Linked DNA regions of Thermobifida alba. Each later gene encodes a partner of the first gene's protein in a complex. Links are inferred from orthologs where the notes say so. Each region holds a gene or a part of one and is shown on either strand. Other genes may lie near its edges. The genes, in order: rny and FOF52_RS01945.

Region 1 (15,575 bases):
GCTGACCCCGTGCCCGTCCCCGCACTCGCCGCCCGCGTCCACGCCCTCCTCGCCGACCGCGGACACACCCTCGCGGTCGCCGAGTCGCTCACCGGCGGCATGATCGGCGCCGCCCTCACCGCCGTCCCCGGCGCCTCCGCCGTCTTCCGCGGCGGAGCCGTCACCTACGCCACGGACACCAAAGCCGCCCTCCTCGACGTCCCCGCCGCCCTGCTCGCCGACCACGGCGCCGTCCACCCCGACGTCGCCACCGCCATGGCCCGCGGAGCCCGCCGGCTCTTCACGGCCACCTACGGCCTCGCCGTCACCGGCGTCGCCGGACCCGAGCCCCAGGACGGACAGCCCGTCGGCACCGTCTACGCCGCCGCAGCCCGCCCCGACAACCGCTGCGACCTGCGGAAACTCCAACTCCACGGAGACCGGGAAGCCATCCGGGAGCAGACCGTCGCCGCAGCCCTCGCCCTCCTGCGCGACACCCTGGTGGCCGACGTGGCACAAACCACCGTGAAATAACGACCGGCAGCCCGTTCAAGACACCGAACTCGGGGAACAAAACCTCACCAAGATCGTGTTATCCCTCCAGCGAACAAGGAAGCTATGAGGTGCGACGATCGGGCTTCGGGCAGGTACGGTGTTTTTATGAAGGTCGCTACCGGTAGGAGGGAGCGCGAATGATGGTCCTGCTTCGTCACCTGCTTGGTGACGTGCTACGGCAGCTTCGGCAGCGGCAGGGCCGCACTCTCCGCGAGGTGTCGGCCGATGCCCGAGTGTCGTTGGGATATCTGTCAGAGGTCGAACGCGGCCAGAAGGAGGCTTCCTCCGAACTGCTCGCCTCGATCTGCGGTGCGCTGGGAGTCCCCCTCTCCCAGGTCCTTCGAGAGGTTTCCGACCAGCTGGCCCTCGCCGAACTCCAGGAGGCGGCGCTCAGCGGATCGGTCCCGGCGGGAACCGGTACCAGCCCCGACCGGCTCGGCATCGACCCCATCCCCGATCGCGTTCCGGAGGTTGTCGACATGGTGGGCGTCTGAACCCCGCCCACACGAGAACGAACGGGTCGACCGCGGTGTGTACGGTCGGCCCGTTCGCGCTCACCCACCGGGTTTCCCCCCGTTCCCCCTGGGCAGTGGACCCCCAGCCGTCCCGCAACCGGACCCACAGGGGGGATGAACGATGGCCAAGATCCACGGCGCGCTCACCGAAGAGGCCCGCAAGACCACCGGACAGGCGCTCCAGGCCGCGATCGTCGACCTGATCGACCTGACGCTGCTGGGCAAACAGGCGCACTGGAACGTGATCGGCCGCAACTTCCGCTCCATCCACCTGCAACTCGACGAACTCGTCGCCGCGGCCCGCAGGCACACCGACGTCCTCGCCGAACGCGCCGTCGCCATCGGCGTCACTCCGGACGGACGGTCCGGCCGGGTCGCCGAGGACACCCGCCTCCCCCAACTCGACCCCGGCTACGTCCAGGACGACAAGGTCGTCGCGTTCGCCGTCGAAGCCCTCAGCGGCGCGGTCGAACGCTTCCAGGAACACATCCGGGCCACCGAGGACGCCGACCCCGTCACCCAGGACCTGCTCATCGCCGCCAGCCAGGACCTCGAACAGCAGCACTGGATGTTCCAGGCGATGAGCTGAGACCCGCACCTGGGCGGACGGCTGCGGCCCCCGGAGCTCCGGGGGCCGCAGCCGTCCGCCCGGATCCGCTCAGCTCGTCCATGCCTCCGGGTTCTGCGTCCACGACCGGACCGACTCCGGCAGCGCGGACGTGGCCACGTGCTCCAACGTCACCGACTCCAGGATGGCCCGCTCACTGGCCCGCAACGCGATCCACACCTGCTGCAGGCTGCGCGCGGCCCCCTCGTAGGCGACGTGCTCGGGACGCTCACCCCGCACGTTCGCCAACGGGCCGTCCACCGCGCGGATGATGTCGGCCAGAGAGATCTCCGACGCCGGACGCGCCAGCCAGTACCCGCCGACCGGTCCCCGCTGGCTGCGCACCAGACCGGCACGGCGCAACTGGGTCAGGATGTTCTCCAGGAATTTTCCAGGTATGGCTTGGGCACGCGCAAGCTGCTCGGCCGTGACAGGACCGCCACTGGCGGCCGCGAGCTCGGCTGCGGCACGCAGTGCGTAATCAACCCGGGCGGAAAGGCGCATGCTGCGATTATGCCGTGAAACAGGGGGAGGTCGGGCCAGTGGGGTCACCGGACGGCCGCCCGACGGCGCCGCCGCGTCTCATCACCACTCCGCCTCCCGGAAAGATCGAGGGCCGACGCGCCGCCCCGCAACCGCGGAGAACCCGCACGCCGGGACCGGCACACCGCTGCGTCCGACCCCCAGCCTACCCAGACCGGGACCACCCCGCTCAGCCGAGCTCACGCCGCATCACCACGCGCGGCAGCACGGCGATCCCGGTCTCGGCCTCCTCCCGCCACTGCTCGGCCAGCTGCGGCCCCCACTCCGACTCCGCCAGGACCGCGAAACCGTGCCGGGCATACCACGGCGCGTTCCAGGGCAGGTCCCGGAACGTGGTCAGGGTGATCCGGCGGTGGCCCAGCTCCCGCGCCCGCGCGCAGGCCGCCTCCAACAGGGCGGTCCCCAGCCCGCGCCGCCCGTGGTCGGGCCGGACGGCGATCTGCTCCAGGTGGGCGTCGCCGTCCAACACCGTCAACGCCGCCAGACCCACCGGCGGACGGCCCGCCACCAGCACCGGCGAGCAGCGGTCCAGCATCAGCCCCGGGTCGTCGGGCGGCAGCCGCACCCCGGCCAGGGCGAACAACCGGTCGGCGGCCAGGCTGACCTCCACCAGCCGCTGCCGGTCCGACTCCGCCATCGGTCGTATCGTGAACTCCATCCCATCAGCATGCCCCGTCCCGGACCCCGGCGGTAGCGGACCGGAACGGGACCGACACCGGAGGAGAGATGAGACTCTCCCGCTTCTGGCAGCTCATGTACGAACAGTTCGGCGAGACCTACGCCGAGAGCCTCGCCCGCGACCACGTCATCGAGGAGCTCGGCTCCCGCACGGTCCGCCAGGCCCTCGACGACGGCGTCGGCGCCAAGGAGGTCTGGCGCGCCGTGTGCCGCACCTTCGACCTCCCCGCCGACGTCCACTGAGCCCGGCGAGGCACCCGCGATCGAACAAAGGTTCGGGTAGGATGATGAGACACCCGAGCCTGGAGTGGTTCCGGGGCGGCCCCGCCGCTGCCGGAGGACAGCCGCGACCGCCCGGGGAGGGGACGGCCCGGAAGGTTGTCCACAGCGGGGGAGAAGACGTCGCAGGATGTCACTGCCGCGGCGTAACGTCACCCCCATCATGAAGAAGAAGGCACCGACCCAACAGGGGTTTCCCGTGGCAGCTGCTGATCGAGACAAAGCCCTTGAGACCGCACTCGCGCAGATCGAGCGCCAGTTCGGCAAGGGCACCATCATGCGCCTCGGCGACGACAACCGCCCGCCCATCGAGTCGATCCCCACCGGGTCCATCTCCCTGGACGTGGCGCTGGGAATCGGCGGCATCCCGCGCGGCCGGATCGTGGAGATCTACGGTCCGGAGTCCTCGGGCAAGACCACGGTCGCCCTGCACGCCGTGGCCAACGCGCAGCGGGCCGGGGGGATCGCCGCCTTCGTCGACGCCGAGCACGCGCTCGACCCCTCCTACGCCAAGAAGATCGGCGTCAACACCGACGACCTGCTGCTGTCCCAGCCGGACACCGGAGAGCAGGCACTGGAGATCGTCGACATGCTGGTCCGCTCCGGCGCGATCTCCATCATCGTCATCGACTCGGTGGCCGCGCTCGTGCCGCGCGCCGAGATCGAGGGCGAGATGGGCGACAGCCACGTCGGCCTCCAGGCCCGCCTGATGTCCCAGGCCCTCCGCAAGATCGCCGGAGCGCTGAACCAGACGAAGACCACCGCGATCTTCATCAACCAACTCCGCGAGAAGGTCGGCGTCATGTTCGGCTGCATGCACTATGACAGTCGGGTGATGCTGGCCGACGGCACTCAGGAGAAGATCGGGACAATCGTCGACCAGAAGATGGACGTCGAGGTCCTCTCCTACGATCCCGAGACGGACAGGATCGTCCCGCGGCGGATCGTGAACTGGTTCGACAACGGAGAAGCCGATTATTTCCTGCAGTTCACGGTCGGCAGCTCCGGAAAGAACGGGAGGGCGCAGTTCGCCGCCACGCCCAACCACCTGATCCGTACTCCCGGAGGCTGGCGCGAGGCCGGTGAACTGATCGTCGGAGACCGTGTCCTGGTCAACGAGACGCACTACCTGAGCGAGCAGCAGCGTCAGGTGGTCTACGGGTCCGTCATGGGCGACGGCGACCTCTCCCCGAACCGGAGCGGGCGCACCGGGGTGCGGTTCCGTATGGGGCACGGGGCCGAGCAGGAGGCGTACCTCGACTGGAAGGTCTCCCTGCTGGGCAACATCAAGCACTCGCGGACCACCGACGCGAAGCAGGCGGTGTTCGCCGACTTCGCGCCGCTGCCCGAACTCGACGAGCTGTACCAGGTCGTGTACTTCGGTGACGGCAAGAAGCACCTCACCTGGGAGTTCCTCAAGCAGCTGACCCCTCTGGCGCTGGCCGTGTGGTACATGGACGACGGCTGCCTCACGCTGCGCTCCGAGGGGGGCCAGGCGCGTACGGAGGGCGGCAGCGGCCGGATCGAGATCTGTGTGGAGGCGATGAGCCCCGGCTCCCGGCAGCGGCTGGTCGAGTACCTGCGTGACACCTACGGGCTCGACGTGAAGCTGACCCGGCGTGGTGCCGGCAAGAAGAGCCACATCCAGTTCACCACGGCGTCCACGGCCAAGTTCATGGAGATCGTCGCGCCCTACGTGCACGAGTCCATGGACGACACACTGCTTCCCCGGTTCCGTGGCCGGTGCGCTGTCGAGCCCGAGTACGCCGAACCGGTGCAGAGGCTGGTGGCGGCCCCGGTGCTCGACATCCGGGTCAAGCCCGAAACCCGCAGCATGCGGAAATTCGACATCGAGGTCGAGGGGAACCACAATTACTTCGTCGACGGAGTGATGGTGCACAACAGCCCCGAGACCACGTCCGGCGGCCGGGCGCTGAAATTCTACGCTTCCGTGCGAATGGACGTCCGTCGAATTGAAACGCTGAAGGACGGAACGGAAGCCGTTGGAAACAGGACTCGTGTCAAAGTAGTGAAGAACAAGATAGCGCCCCCTTTCAAACAGGCGGAATTCGATATTCTGTACGGTGTCGGGATTTCCCGCGAGGGCGGCCTGATCGACCTGGGGGTCGAGCACGGGATCGTGCGCAAGTCCGGGGCCTGGTACACCTACGAGGGCACCCAGCTCGGCCAGGGCAAGGAGAACGCGCGGAACTTCCTGCGGTCCAACCCCGACATGGCCGACGAGATCGAGAAGCGGATCAAGGAGAAGCTGGGCGTGCCCACGGGGGACGACAGCGCCGCCGGCGAGGCCGCGAAGGACGAGGCCAAGGACGCCAAGGCGGCGCCCGCCGCGTCGGCCACGGCCAAGCGGACCACGCGCAGGACCGCCGCCTCCGCGGCCGAGGCCAAGCCGACGACCCCGGGCGCGGATGCCTGACGGACGCGGGCGGCACGGAACGGAGCCGACGGGTCCTCCGGAGGGCGGCAGCACCCCTCCGGAGGACCCCGAGGCGCGGGCGCGGGCGATCTGTCTGCGGCTGCTCACCCGTGCGCCGCGCACCCGGGCGCAGCTCGCCGAGGCGCTGCGGCGGCGGGACATCCCCGAGGAGACGGTCGAGGCGGTGCTGGGCCGGTTCGGGGAGGTCGGCATCGTCGACGACGCGGTCTTCGCCGAGGCGTGGGTGGACTCCCGGCACGCCGGGCGCGGGCTGGCGCGTCGCGCCCTGGCGGCGGAGCTGCGGCAGCGCGGCGTGGACGAGGACACGGTACGCGAGGCGGTGGACGGGCTCAGCCCGGAGCGGGAGGAGGAGACCGCGCGCCACCTGGTGCGGCGCAGGCTCGCGGCGACCCGGGGGAAGCCCACCGAGGTGCGGGTGCGCCGGCTGATGGGGATGCTGGCGCGCAAGGGGTACTCGGCTGGTCTGGCCTATCGGCTGGTGCGTGAGGAGTTGGAGGCGGAGGGCACCGAGGTGGACCTCGACGTTCCGGACGACGTGTGAGGGGCTTTCTGTGCGTACCGGTGCGGTGGCCCGGAGATCACCGTTCCCTTGAATCTCGCACTGGAGTGAGTTAACCCGGTTTCCCGGGGGGTAACCCTATCCCGACGGACGACGCGCGGGATCGCGCGGTGGAGCTGTCCGGGCGGCCGCGTTCGGTGGTCGGACCCGGGCAGGGCGCGGTGGGGGGTAGCTCCATGGACGGCGTGGCCGACCTCGTGGTCGTGGCACTCCTCGGGGCCCTGGTCCTTCTCCTCGCGGGCAGTTTTCTGCTGACCCGGTCCCGGGTCCGGGACGTGCTGGCGGAGGCGCGGCGGCAGGCCGACCGGGTGCGTGCCGACGCCGAGCAGGAGGCGGCGCGTCGGATCGGCGCCGCGCGGGCCGAGCGGGACCGGTTGCTGGCGGAGGCGGCGGAGCACCGGGCCGCGTTGGAGCGTCGGGAGCAGCGGATCACCGTCCGGGAGCGTCGTTTCGACGGTGAGGTGCGCCGGTTGGACGAGGCGCGCCGCCGGCTCGACGAGCGGGCGGCGCTGCTGGACCGGCGGGAGGCCGAGCTGTCGCGGCTGGCCGAGGAGCGGCGGGCCGTGCTGGAGCGGACCGCGGCACTGAGCGCGGAGGACGCGAAGGCCGAACTGGTCGCGGAGGTGGCGGGGCAGGCGAAGCGGGAGGCCGCGCTGCTGGTCCGCGAGCTTGAGCGGGAGGCGCGGAAGAACGGTGAGGCCCGTGCCCGCAAGATCATCACGCTGGCGATCCAGCGGTTGGCGAGTGAGCAGACGAGCGAGTCGGTGGTCACGGTCGTCCACCTGCCGGGGGACGACATGAAGGGGCGGATCATCGGCCGGGAGGGGCGCAACATCCGGGCGTTCGAGATGGTCACGGGGGTCAACCTGATCATCGACGACACTCCGGGGGCGGTGCTGCTGTCGTGTTTCGACCCGGTGCGGCGGGAGGTGGCGCGGCTCACCCTGGAGAAGTTGGTGGCGGACGGGCGGATCCATCCGCACCGGATCGAGGAGACGTACGAGGCCAGCCGCCGCGAGGTGAACCAGTCGTGTGTGCGGGCGGGGGAGGACGCCCTGGTGGAGGTGGGGATCTCCGACATGCACCCGGAGTTGGTGACGTTGCTGGGGCAGTTGCGGTACCGCACCTCCTACGGGCAGAACGTGCTGGGGCACCTGGTGGAGAGCGCCCATCTGGCGGGGATGATGGCGGCCGAGCTGGGGCTGGACGTGCGGCTGGTGAAGCGGTGTGCGCTGCTGCACGACATCGGCAAGGCGCTGACGCACGAGGTGGAGGGCAGCCACGCGGTGATCGGCGCGGAGATCGCCCGCCGGTACGGGGAGTGCGAGGACGTGGTGCACGCGATCGAGGCGCACCACAACGAGGTCGAGGTGCGCACGGTGGAGGCGGTGCTGACGCAGGCGGCGGATGCGATCAGCGGGGGGCGTCCGGGGGCGCGGCGGGCGTCGTTGGAGTCGTACGTGGAGCGGTTGCAGCGGATGGAGGAGATCGCCTACGCGGCCAGCGAGGGGGTGGAGAAGGTCTTCGCGATGCAGGCGGGGCGGGAGCTCCGGGTGATGGTGCGGCCGGAGGCGGTGGACGATGTGCAGGCGCAGGTGATCGCGCGGGACGTCGCCAAGCGGGTGGAGGAGGAGTTGACGTACCCGGGGCAGATCCGGGTGACGGTGATCCGGGAGTCGCGGGCGACGGAGACGGCGCGCTGAGCGGTGCGGGGCTCCGGCGGGAGGCCGGAGCCCTGTCGGCTCATGCGGGGGGTGCGGGGTCGGTGAGTTCGATCGGGGGGACTCCGGGCGGGGTGAAGCCGAAGAACACCTTGCAGTAGAAGGCGAGTTCCCGTTCCAGGGCGGTGGCGATGGTGTCGGCGCGGCGGAAGCCGTGGCTTTCGCCGTCGAACTCCACGAGGGCGTGGGGGATGCCGCGTTCGTGGAGGGTGGCGGCGAGTGCGCGGGCCTGGTCGGGCGGGACCACGGGGTCGTCGGCGCCCTGGAGGAGCAGGACCGGGACGGTGATCTCGGCGGCCCGGTTGATGGGGGAGCGTTCCCGGTAGGTGGCGGTGTAGCCGGGGAGGCCGCCGATGATGGTGTCGAGGTAGCGCGATTCGAAGTCGTGGGTTTCCTGGGCGAGGCGGAGCAGGTCGGTGACGCCGTAGTAGGAGACGCCGCAGGCGAAGACGTCCTGGGTGAGGGCGAGGAGGGTGGTGAGCCCGCCCGCGCTGCCGCCGCGGATGGCGAGGCGGGCGGGGTCGGCGAGGCCCTGGTCGACGAGGGCCTGGGCGGCGGCGACGGCGTCTTCGACGTCCACGACTCCCCACTGGCCGTCGAGGCGTTCCCGGTAGGCGCGTCCGTAGCCGGTGGAGCCGCCGTAGTTGACGTCGACGATGCCGATGCCGCGGCTGGTGAAGTAGGCCTTGTGGAGGTCGAGGGCGGTGGTGGCGGCTCCGGTGGGGCCGCCGTGGACCCAGACGACGTAGGGGGCGGGGCCTTCGCCGTCGAAGTCGGGGTTGGTGGGCGGGTAGATGTTGGCGTGCACGGTGCTGCCGTAGCGGCCGGGCAGGGTGGTGGTGCGGGGGCGGGGCAGGAGGTCGATGGTGGGGGTGGTGTCGAGGGAGCGGCGGAGCACGGTGGTGGCTCCGGTGTCCGGGTTGAGGCGGACCAGGGCGGCCGGTTCGGTGGGGGAGGCGGCGATGCCGACCACGGTGGTGCCGTCGCTGTCGAGGGTGTGCCAGGTGGTGAGGGACGGGGCCAGCGGGGTGAGGTCGGCGGTGGCGGGGTCGTAGCGTCCGGCGGCGAGGTCGGCGTGGCCGTGGAGGGTGATGATCTGGCCGTTGTCGAGGACGCAGTAGGGGGTGGTGCCCAGCTGCCACGGGGGCGGGGTGAATTCGGCTTCGTCGGGGAAGAGCGCCAGGGCCTGGCCCTGGGTGCGGGTTTCGTACAGGTTCCACCAGCCGGACCAGTCGGACAGGAAGTAGAGGGTGTCGTTGTCGCGCCAGCGGGGGTGGAGGACGGATTCCCGGATGCCGCCGCGGAGGACGCGGGGGGTGGTGACGGGGCCGGTGGCGGGGAGGTCGGCGACCCGCAGTTGGGTGCCGTTCCAGGGCATGCGGGGGTGGTCCCAGGAGATCCAGGCGAGTTTGGTGCCGTCGGGTGAGGGGGTGGGGGAGGCGAAGAAGTCGGCTCCGGTGACGAGGACGCGGATCGCCGAGGGGGTGTCGGCGGCGCGTCCGGAGAGCGGGACGGAGACGATGTCGCGGGTGACGGTGGTGCCGTTGTGGCGTTCCCGGACGCAGATGACGTGCTTGCGGTCGGGGGCGAGTACGGGGTCGGCGTAGCGCAGTGCGGCCGGGGCGGGGGGTTCGGGGGTGAGGGGGCGGGGCTCGCGGGAGCCTTTCTCCAGCAGGTAGAGGCGCTGGTCGGAGTGGTTGGCGAAGACGATGCCCCAGCGGGTGAGGGCCTTGTCGTCGCGGCGGGGGACGGGCAGGTAGGAGCGGCCGCCGTACTCGTGGACGCGGGTGCGGGCGTTCCAGGGAGCGGGCAGCAGGTCGGTGACGGTGCCGTCGGCGGCGCGGTGCATGACGGTGGTGCGGCCGTCCTCGTCGGGCCGGGACTCCTCCCACCAGGTCTCGTCGGCGACGACGGAGGGGAAGCCCAGGCGGGTGGCGCCGTGGGCGATGTCGGCCGCGGCGATGGGAGAGGACCAGCTGCCGTAGGGCAGGATCACGCGTTCGTTCATGGTGCGCTTTCCCGGGCGTTGAGTGGGGCGGTGGGGATCAAGGAAGACCTTAGCCGCTGGTGGGGCGGAATGGGCGAGCCCCGCCGTCCGCGGTGGGGAGGGCGGGGCTCGCGGGGTCGGGGCCGCGGGGGTCAGGGGGTTTTCCCGGATGCTCCCGGGTTGCCGGGGGCGATGTGTCCGGCGGCCAGGACGGTGGGGTTGGTGGGGTCGGGGGTGGTGCGGCCCCGGTGGCCTCCGCTGCGGGCGTTGCGTCGTTCCAGCCAGATGGCCAGGCGGCTCAGGGAGAGGTTGATGGCGATGTAGATGACGGCGCAGATGATCGCGGCGGGGATGACGTTGCCGTAGCGGGTGCCGATCAGGGAGAAGCTGCGGAGCAGTTCGGGGAAGGCGATGATGTAGCCGAGCGCGGAGTCCTTGAGCAGGATCACGAGCTGGGCGACGATCGCGGGCATCATGGAGCTGACGGCTTGGGGGATGAGGATGAGCCGCATGACCTTGGTCTTGTTCATGCCCAGCGAGTAGGCGGCCTCGGACTGCCCCTTGGGGACGGCGTTGATGCCGGCGCGGAACACCTCGGCCAGGACCGACCCGTTGTAGAGGGTGAGGCCGGTGACGACCGCGGCGAGTGCGGAGACCTGGAAGGTGCCGGGGGTGAGCGGCGGCATGCCGAGGGCCGGCAGGATCTGGTTGACCGCGAGGGGCAGCGCCATGGTGAAGAAGATCAGCATGAGCAGCGGGATGCCGCGGAAGAACTCCACGACCGCTCCCGCGGCGACGCGGACCCAGGCGTGGTCGGAGAGCCGGGCGATGCCGAAGACCAAGCCGAAGAGGAGGGCGAGGACGGAGGCGGTGAGGGCGGCGGTCAGGGTGTTCTGCAGGCCGGGGACGACGTAGTCGGTCCAGGTGGCCGGGTCGAGGAAGGGCTGCCATTTGGCCGCGGCCCACTGTCCACCGGGGTTGACGCGCCAGGCTTCGGCGCTGAGCGGGGAGGGGGCGCCTTCGCCGAGGGTGCGGTTGAAGCCCAGGTAGACGATCGCCAGTCCGCAGAGGAAGGCGACGATGGTGAGGACGGTGTAAACGGCGTGGCGGGCCCGGGCCCTGGGGCCGGGGGTGTCGAAGAGGACCTGCTGTGCGCTCACCGGACCACCGCCATTCGCTTGCTGAGCCAGCTGAAGAAGTATCCCACCGGCAGGGTGAGGATGAGGAAGCCGATCGCGAAGCCGATGAAGGTCGGCAGGACCGGTGCGACGCCCTGGTCGAACATCAGTTTCATCTGTCGGGACGCCTCCTGGACGCCGAGGCCGGCGACGGAGGCGACGGTGGTGTTCTTGATGAGGGCGATGAGGACGCTGCCGAGGGGGCCGATGACGGTGCGCAGTGCCTGGGGGATGATGACGAGGCGCAGGCTCTGGGTGAAGGTGAGGCCGAGGGAGCGGGCGGCTTCGGCCTGTCCCAGGGGGATGGTGTTGATGCCGGAGCGCAGCGATTCGGAGACGAAGCAGGAGGTGTAGGCGGACAGTCCGATGACCGCCCACCAGAACACGTCCCAGGCGACGGTGCCGGAGAGGCTGAGGCCGAGGGCGCTGTTGAGGCCCAGGCCGCAGAAGAGGAGGACCAGGGTCAGCGGTGAGTTGCGGATGGTCTCCACGTAGGCGGTGGACACGCCGCGCAGCAGGGCGATGGGGGAGACCCGCATCGCGGTGAGCAGGACGCCCAGGAGGAAGGAGAACAGGGCGCTGAGCAAGGTGAGCCGGACGGTCCAGGAGAAACCGTCGATGACCTTGTCGATGTTGTCGAAGAAGGCTTCCATCGGTCCCAGTCGGTAGGGGCGGCCGGCGGGGTGGTGCGCCCCGCCGGCCGGGACGGGCGTTCGGGGCTACGCGCAGCCCTCAAGGGCGGGCTGCTCCTCGGCGTAGGCGAAGCCGGTCGAGCCGAAGGCCGAGTCGAGGAATTCGAGGGTCTTGCCCTCCTCCCACATCTTGGTGATGGCCTCGTTGACCTGCTCGCACATCTCGGTGGAGCCCTTGGGCAGGCCGACGCCGTACTTCTCCTCACCGAAGGGGTTGTTCACCATGCGGTAGGCGTCGGGGTTCTGGGCGGCGAACCCGGCGAGGATGGTGTTGTCGGTGGTGACGGCGTCGACGGTGCCGTTGGCGAGCAGTTCCATGCACTCGGAGTAGTTGCCGGCCTCGCGGAGTTCGGCGCCGATGCCCAGGCCGCCCTCCTCCTCGCTGTCGACGATGTTGTTGGCGGAGCGGGAGCCGGAGGCGGAGCAGAGCACCTTGCCGTCGAGGTCTTCGGGGCCCTGGATGTCGGTGTTGTCGGCGGAGACGATGATGTCCTGCTGGGCGACGTAGTAGGGGCCGGCGAAGTCGACGACGTTCTTGCGTTCGTCGGTGATGGAGTAGGTGGCCACGATCATGTCGACGGTGCCCTGCTGGAGGAACGTCTCGCGGTTGGCGGAGGCGGCTTCGGTCCACTCGATCTGGTCGGGGGAGTAGCCGAGCTCTCCGGCGATGTAGGTGGCGACGTCGACGTCGAAGCCGGCCGGGGCGCTGCCTTCGAGCAGGCCGAGGCCGGGCTGGTCGTACTTGACGCCGATGGTGATGGTGTCGCCGTTCCCGCCGCCGTCTCCGTTTCCTCCGCCGCCGACGTCGGCGGTGCCGCAGGAGGCGAGAGTGAGGGCGAGTGCGGAGGCGCCTGCCAGGGCGGCGCCGGTGCGACGGATGCGCATGGTGGTGAACCCTTTTCTTCTCTGGTGGTGCGGAGAGTTGCCGATGGTGGGCGGGTCAGTGGGTGAGGATCTTGGAGAGGAAGTCGCGGGCCCGGTCGCTCTGGGGGTTGGTGAAGAACGCGTCGGGGGTGTTCTCCTCGACGATCTGGCCGTCGGCCATGAACACGACCCGGTTGGCGGCGCGGCGGGCGAAGCCCATCTCGTGGGTGACCACGATCATGGTCATACCCTCTTTGGCCAGGTCGGTCATGACGTCGAGGACTTCCTGGACCATTTCGGGGTCGAGGGCGGAGGTGGGCTCGTCGAAGAGGATGACCTTGGGGTTCATCGCCAGGGCGCGGGCGATGGCCACGCGCTGCTGCTGGCCGCCGGAGAGCTGGGCGGGGTACTTGTTGGCCTGTTCGGCGATGCGGACCCGTTCCAGCAGTTCCAGGGCGCGCACGGTGGCCTTGGCTTTGGGGACCTTGAGGACCTTGGTGGGGCCGAGGGTGATGTTCTCCAGCACGGTCTTGTGGGAGAACAGGTTGAACGACTGGAACACCATGCCGACGTCGCTGCGCAGCCGGGCCAGGGCGCGTCCCTCGGCGGGCAGGGGTTGACCGTCCAGCAGGATGCGACCGCTGTCAATGGCCTCCAACCGGTTGATCGTGCGGCACAGCGTGGACTTTCCCGATCCCGAGGGGCCGATGATGACGACCACCTCGCCGGTGTTGACGGAGAGGTTGATGTCGCGGAGGACGTGGAGTTCACCGAAGTGCTTGTTGACGTTCTCCAGTGCGACGAGAGGAGTGGCGGTCATGGGAACGGAAACTAGTCTGCTGACGATGGGTTTGTCACCAGGGTGGACCCGTGAATCTGCCAGAGTGGCAGACTTGTTATCCCTGAATCCGTACAAATGTTACGTTTAAACTGGGGATTCGGTTGTTTCTGTCGTGTCGGTCGCGTGATCGGTCGACTGATGTGGCCGGTTCCGGTCAGGGGGGCGAGAGCGGGGGTCCGGGCGGGTAGGGGAAACGTTTAGCCTGGATGGGTGAGCCAGAGTCGTACCTACCAAGTGCGGACCTACGGCTGCCAGATGAACGTCCACGACTCCGAGCGGCTCTCCGGACTGCTGGAGGACGCGGGGTACCAGCGGGCAGCCGAGGACGTCACGCCGGACGTCGTCGTCTTCAACACCTGTGCGGTGCGTGAGAACGCGGACAACCGCCTCTACGGCAACCTGGGCCATCTGCGGCCGGTCAAGGACGCCAACCCGGGGATGCAGATCGCGGTGGGCGGGTGTCTGGCGCAGAAGGACCGCGGGGAGATCGTGCGCCGCGCCCCCTGGGTGGACGTGGTCTTCGGGACACACAACATCGGCTCGCTGCCCGTGCTGCTGGAACGCGCCCGGGTGCAGCGGGAGGCCCAGGTGGAGATCGTCGAGTCGTTGGAGACGTTCCCCTCCACGCTGCCGACGCGGCGCGAGTCGGTGTACGCGGCCTGGGTGTCGATCTCGGTGGGCTGCAACAACACCTGCACGTTCTGTATCGTTCCGGCGCTGCGCGGCAAGGAGAAGGACCGCCGTCCCGGCGACGTGCTGGCCGAGGTGCGCGCGGTGGTGGCCGAGGGCGCGATCGAGGTCACCCTGCTGGGGCAGAACGTCAACGCCTACGGGTCGGAGTTCGGGGACCGGCAGGCGTTCTCCAAGCTGCTGCGCGCCTGCGGCGAGGTGGAGGGGCTGGAGCGGGTGCGGTTCACCTCCCCGCATCCGCGTGACTTCACCGACGACGTGATCGCGGCGATGGCGGAGACCCCCAACGTGATGCCGCAGCTGCACATGCCGCTGCAGTCGGGGTCGGACCGGGTGCTGCGGGCGATGCGCCGCTCCTACCGGTCCGACCGGTTCCTGCGGATCGTGGAGAAGGTGCGGGAGGCCATGCCGGAGGCGGCCATCAGCACCGACATCATCGTGGGCTTCCCGGGGGAGACCGAGGAGGACTTCGCCGAGACGCTGCGGGTGGTGGAGGAGGCGCGGTTCGCGCACGCCTACACCTTCCAGTACTCCAAGCGTCCGGGGACGCCGGCGGCGTCGATGGACGGCCAGGTGCCCCCGGAGGTGGTGAAGGAGCGGTACCAGCGGCTGCTGGAGGTGCAGGAGCGCATCTCCGCGGAGGAGAACGCCAAGCAGGTGGGCCGCGAGGTGGAGGTGCTGGTCGCCGAGGGCGAGGGCCGCAAGGACGACGTGCACCGCCGCATGTCGGGGCGGGCCCGCGACAACCGGCTGGTGCACTTCGCGGTGGACGAGGGGCTGGGGGTGCGTCCCGGCGACATGGTCACCGTGGAGGTGACGTATGCGGCCCCGCACCACCTGGTGGCCGACTCGGGGGTGCGTGCGGTGCGGCGGACCCGCGCGGGTGACGCGTGGGAGGCGCGCAACGCGGCCGAGGAGAAGCGGTCCTCGGGAGTGCTGCTGGGCATGCCGAAGGTGGGGGCGCCCGCGCCGCCGCCGGTGGCGGCGGGCGGCTGCTGCGACGCCTGACCCTGTGCGGTGCGGGGGTGGTTTCCGGTGCGGCCGGGACCACCCCTTTTCCGTCTTCCCGGAGTCAGAGCTCCCGCTGCCGGTGGACGTCGAAGACGGCGTCGCAGGCGTCGCGCACGTCGTCGTTGTGGGTGGCGATGACCACCGTGCAGCCCTGCCGGCTCATCTGGCGCAGCACGTCCACCACCATCGCGCCGTTGTCGCTGTCCAGGGCGCCGGTGGGTTCGTCGGCCAGCACCAGGGAGGGCTGTTTGACCATGAGGCGGGCCAGGGCGACGCGCTGCTGCTCGCCGCCGGACAGGTGGTGCACCTTCTCCCGTTCGCGTCCGGCCAGGCCGACCCGTTGCAGGATCCGGGTGTGGTCGGGGCGGATGCCGCGTCTGCGGGCGACGTCGAGGTTGGCCTTGACCGTGGCGTTCTC
Region 2 (4,720 bases), 300 kb from region 1 along the record:
CCTGGTGGACGCGGGGGCGCTCGGCCCGGCCGGCGGTGGGCCGACCTTCCCGGCGCGGCGCCCGCGCAGCCGCATCGACACGGTCTTCGTCGACGGGAGACTGCCCGTCGTGACGGGGGGTGTTCCCGCCCAGCCCTCCCGAGAGGACCTGGCGGCGGCCAGCGACCACCTGCCGGTGCTGGTCGAGATCGCCCTGGAGCGGGACGGGGAGCCGCGGACCCCGCCCGTCGAGCGGGCGGTGACGGAGGCCGGCGGCTAGACGACCGCGCCGTCGTCGGGGCCGGAGGGGCGGTCGCCCATGCGGATCAGCAGCACCACGAAGCCGGTCACGAAGGCGCACAGGGCCACCAGCACCAGCCAGCCGGGCACGGGCAGCCCCAGCAGGGTGGTGGCCAGGAGCAGCGCCGGGCCCCCGAGCAGTCCGCCCCAGGCGAGCCTGCCGACCAGGTCGCCGCGCGGCAGCGGCGGCGGGGGAGGGGGAACGTAGCGCTCGCCGTCCTCCTCGCCGACGTCGTGGGGGTCCTCGGCGGGGGAGCGGACCGGCCGGGAGGTCAGCACCGGTCCGTCGGAGCCGTCCGGCTCGTCCGGTTCGTCGTCCTCCGGCGCCTCGGAGAGGTTCTCGGCGTCGGGCCAGTCCCGTTCGGGGGTGTCGGAGTCGTAGAACCGCGCCACCAGGTCGGCCCAGACCTCGTCCGGGTTCTCCGGCTCGGGCCGTGCGGGCGCGGGGTCCGGCGAGACCAGTCGGTCGGCCAGCTCCGGAAGCTCCGCGCGCAGCACCGCCTCGGCGGCCGCGCGCTCCTTGGCGTCCACGTACAGGTGGTCGGTGGGCGCCTCGTCGTCGGTGTCGTCCCCCGGGGGCGGGGCCGCGGCGCCCACCGTGACCGCGTAGGCGGCGATGCCCGCCCGCCCCAGCGCCTCCAGCATGGTGTCGGCGAGCACGGGGGGAAGCAGGGCCAGGGGAACGTAGGAGTCGGCGAGCAGACCATTGCCGCGGCGATCAGTCATGTCCTGCCCCTTCCCCGCTTCTGTCGCGTTCGCGCACGAAGGCGAGACCGCCCTCGGGGACGGCCCGCGCGCCGCCACCGGGGACGGCGGCGTGCGGACCGCAGCCGAGCCGGCGGACGGCGACTGTGGCGTGAACCGCTCCTCTTGTGAGGATACGCAGACCCGTCGGGCCGGCGGCACGGTCCTCGCGGCCGCGGCGGTGGTCGGGGCCCGTGCCGTGCGCCGGAAGCGGGGGGAGGGCGGCCCGTCCGGCGGCGGGCGACCCTGCTCCCGGCCGCGCCGGCCGCGGACCTGTGGCGGTCCCGTGGCCCGGGACGGCGCCGGCGTACCGGAACGGTTCGGCTTCCGCGAGCAACGGCATTTCGGACCTTTCCAGGCTGTGGTGTGGCCAGCGGGGAACGCTGGGATTACGAAACTAGCCGAGCGCCGCGGCACCCGGTAGCCCTCCGGCGTCGCGTGGCGCGGCATCGGCTTTGGCGGTGCCCCGCACGAGATGGGAAGATGACCACGATTGTCAGTGGCAGCGGGAGAACGAACATGGCCGTGCCGGACGGGCACTCCCGCACAGGCAGAGGTGAACCGTGTTCTACTGGGTGCTCAAGGCGACTCTCGGACCGGTGCTCGCGGTGCTGTGGCAGCCGCGTGCCTACGGGGTGGAGAACGTCCCCCGCCACGGTCCCGCCATCATGGTGGGCAACCACCTGTCCTTCTCGGACCACTTCTTCGGCCCCCTGCCGCTGCCCCGCAAGATCACCTTCCTGGCGAAGGCCGAGTACTTCACCGGCAAGGGGGTCAAGGGCTTCCTCACCCGGCTCTTCTTCACCGGGGTGGGGCAGATTCCCATCGACCGCTCCGGCGGCAAAGCCAGCGAGGCGGCGCTGCGCACCGGACTGCGGGTGCTGGAGCAGGGCAAACTGCTAGGCATCTACCCCGAGGGCACCCGCTCCCCCGACGGCAGGCTCTACCGGGGGCGCACCGGCGTGGCCCGGATGGCCCTGCAGGCCAGGGTCCCGGTGATCCCGATGGCGATGATCAACGCCGACAAGATCATGCCGCCCGGCCAGGTCATCCCCAGGCTCGGCATCCGCCCCATCGTGAAGTTCGGCAAGCCCCTGGACTTCTCCCGCTACTACGGCCTGGAGAAGGACCCCCGGGTGCTGCGCGCGGTCACCGACGAGATCATGTACGCCCTCATGGAGCTGTCCGGCCAGGAGTACGTGGACCGCTACGCCCAGTCGGTCAAGGCCGAACTGGAGGCCGCGGCCAAGCAGGAGAAGAAGGAGGAGCAGCAGTCCCGCAGGGAGCGGCGCCGCGCGGAGCGCGAGGCCAGGCGGCTGCGGCGCGCCCGGGAGAAGGCGGAGCGCAGGCGGGCCGGGAAGAAGAAGGAAAAGGAAGAGGGGAAGCCGGAGCGGCAGTGATCCCGCTCACCGTGGCTCGCGGAGACCGCGCTCACCTGGTCGTTTGGGGGCCCTCCTGCGGGTAGTGGCCCGCGCGGGAGTGAACACGGGGAAAACGGGCCGACGCGCGAGTTGGCCTCGACTCGCACGGACGCTATGGTCTAGACCATACGATGGTTGCTGCGTGAGAACGCGGTCCTGCCGTGTGCGTTCCGCACCCGCGGGGCGAGGCCCCGGCCGGGAGCGGCCGTTTTCGTGACTCCCGTGGCACACGGGATTCCAGACGATCCAAGGAGTACACGCAAATGCGAGTCGGGGTTCTGACCGGGGGCGGCGACTGCCCGGGCCTGAACGCGGTCATCCGTGCGGTGGTCCGTAAGGGCATCAAGGACTACGGATACGAGTTCGTCGGGTTCCGTGACGGCTGGCGGGGGCCCCTGGAGGGCGACACCATGCCGCTGGACATCGAGGCGGTCCGTGGCATCCTGCCGCGCGGCGGCACCATCCTGGGCTCCTCGCGCACCAACCTCATGAAGATCGAGGGCGGTGTCGAGCGGGTCAAGGACAACATGGCCGCGCTCGGCGTCGACGCGCTCATCGCGATCGGCGGGGAGGACACCCTCGGCGTGGCGCGCCAGCTGCACGACCGGGACGTCAACGTCGTGGGCGTGCCCAAGACCATCGACAACGACCTGAACGCCACCGACTACACCTTCGGGTTCGACACCGCGGTCAACATCGCCACCGAGGCCATCGACCGGCTGCACACCACCGCAGAGTCGCACCACCGCGCCCTGATCGTCGAGGTCATGGGCCGCCACGCGGGCTGGATCGCCCTGCACGCGGGCATGGCCGCGGGCGCCAACGTCATCCTGATCCCCGAGCGCCCCTTCGACATCGACGAGGTCGTCGCCTACGTCGAGAGCCGCTTCAAGACCAAGTACGCGCCGATCATCGTGGTCGCCGAGGGGGCCCACCCCAAGGAGGGCCAGATGGAGCTGGCCAGCGGCGAGCGCGACGCCTTCGGCCACGTGCGGCTGGGCGGCATCGGCCAGCGCCTGGCCGACGAGATCGAGGCGCGCACCGGCAAGGAGGCCCGCTCGGTGGTCCTGGGCCACGTGCAGCGCGGCGGCACCCCGTCGGCCTTCGACCGGGTGCTGGCCACCCGCCTGGGCGTGCAGGCCATCACCGCGGTCAACGACAAGGACTTCGGCAAGATGGTCGCCCTGCGCGGCACCGACATCGTCCGCGTCGACCTGGCCGACGCCACCGACGAGCTCAAGACCGTCCCGATCGAGCGCTACGAGGAGGCCGAGGTCTTCTTCGGCTAGACCTCGCACGGCCCTCCCGCGGCTCCCGGCGCAGCGCGCCGGGAGCCGCGGTCGTGTCCGGGGCCACGACCGCGGCCGGACAAACCGGTGGCGCTGGTGACCGATACTGGTAGTAGCGGTTCCCCTCGTGGACCGCGCCCCTGTCAGGCCCACACCATCGGAGGTACCGTCATGTCCGCCCCGCTCGACTCCGTGACCGTCGACGCGCGTGCGGACGGCGCGGCTGCGACCCCCGCGCAGGAGCTGGGCGAGCTGTGTGTGCTCATGAAGCTCGGCGAGATCGTGCTCAAGGGCAGCAACCGGCACCTGTTCGAGCGCCGTCTGCACAACAACATCCGCGCCGCCGCCAGGGGACTGCCCGAGTTCCGGATCTCCCAACGCAAGGGCGTCGTCATGCTGCGCATGCCCGACGCCTCCGACCTCGACGTGGCCCAGCTGGCCGAGCGCATGCGCAACGTGATGGGCGTCGTGTGGGTGCACCTGGTGCGCCGGGTGGCCAAGGACCCCGTCGTCGTCACCGGAGTCGCGGTGCAGGCCATGGCCGACCGCTCCGGCTCCTTCGCGGTGCGGGCCCGCCGCCGCGACAAGCGCTTCCCGATGACCTCCTCCGAACTGGCCGCGCACGTGGGCGGCGCGATCAAGCAGGCCCACCCGCACCTGACCGTCAACCTCTCCAAGCCCGACCACACCGTGCAGATCGAGGTCGACAAGGACGAGGTGTTCGTCTTCACCGAGGGGATGCCCGGCCAGGGCGGCCTGCCGGTGGGGATGAGCGGGCGCGGCCTGGTGCTGATGTCCGGCGGCATCGACTCCCCGGTGGCGGCCTACCGGATGATGCGCCGCGGCCTCAAGGTCGACTTCCTGCACTTCTCCGGAATGCCGTTCACCGGCCCGGAGTCCATCTACAAGGCCTACAGCCTGGTCCGCCAGCTCGACCGGTTCCAGGGAGGCTCCCGGCTGTACGTGGTGCCGTTCGGCAAGGCCCAG

The links.
Region 2: rny (region 1) and FOF52_RS01945 share a complex: the UniProt entries of both Bacillus subtilis proteins name them as parts of the possible RNA degradosome complex. The link is inferred for Thermobifida alba from one-to-one orthologs.

Annotation. Positions count from the first base shown.
Region 1 is NZ_CP051627.1:127,898-143,472, forward strand. What follows is about bases 5,758-8,612. They hold rny (ribonuclease Y), read left to right. Parts: upstream 5,758-6,349; coding sequence 6,350-7,876; downstream 7,877-8,612. Other genes in these bases: recX (recombination regulator RecX), read left to right, coding at 5,758-6,155; FOF52_RS00565 (S9 family peptidase), read right to left, coding at 7,917-8,612. Also shown: pgsA (CDP-diacylglycerol--glycerol-3-phosphate 3-phosphatidyltransferase), read left to right, coding at 1-5; FOF52_RS00520 (CinA family protein), read left to right, coding at 10-513; FOF52_RS00525 (helix-turn-helix domain-containing protein), read left to right, coding at 672-1,028; FOF52_RS00530 (Dps family protein), read left to right, coding at 1,171-1,638; FOF52_RS00535 (RrF2 family transcriptional regulator), read right to left, coding at 1,708-2,160; FOF52_RS00540 (GNAT family N-acetyltransferase), read right to left, coding at 2,369-2,857; FOF52_RS00545 (DUF3046 domain-containing protein), read left to right, coding at 2,926-3,120; FOF52_RS21835 (hypothetical protein), read left to right, coding at 4,991-5,593; more of recX, read left to right, coding at 5,586-5,757; more of FOF52_RS00565, read right to left, coding at 8,613-9,902; FOF52_RS00570 (amino acid ABC transporter permease), read right to left, coding at 10,034-11,041; FOF52_RS00575 (amino acid ABC transporter permease), read right to left, coding at 11,038-11,712; FOF52_RS00580 (glutamate ABC transporter substrate-binding protein), read right to left, coding at 11,779-12,636; FOF52_RS00585 (amino acid ABC transporter ATP-binding protein), read right to left, coding at 12,692-13,435; tRNA (N6-isopentenyl adenosine(37)-C2)-methylthiotransferase MiaB, read left to right, coding at 13,691-15,154; FOF52_RS00595 (ATP-binding cassette domain-containing protein), read right to left, coding at 15,219-15,575. UniProt on the Bacillus subtilis protein: Endoribonuclease that initiates mRNA decay. Initiates the decay of all SAM-dependent riboswitches, such as yitJ riboswitch. Involved in processing of the gapA operon mRNA, it cleaves between cggR and gapA.
Region 2 is NZ_CP051627.1:428,813-433,532, forward strand. The notes cover bases 1,926-4,720. They hold FOF52_RS01945 (6-phosphofructokinase), read left to right. Parts: upstream 1,926-2,707; coding sequence 2,708-3,733; downstream 3,734-4,720. Other genes in these bases: FOF52_RS01940 (lysophospholipid acyltransferase family protein), read left to right, coding at 1,926-2,423; thiI (tRNA uracil 4-sulfurtransferase ThiI), read left to right, coding at 3,905-4,720. In the rest of the region: FOF52_RS01930 (endonuclease/exonuclease/phosphatase family protein), read left to right, coding at 1-259; FOF52_RS01935 (hypothetical protein), read right to left, coding at 256-1,005; more of FOF52_RS01940, read left to right, coding at 1,587-1,925. UniProt on the Bacillus subtilis protein: Catalyzes the phosphorylation of D-fructose 6-phosphate to fructose 1,6-bisphosphate by ATP, the first committing step of glycolysis.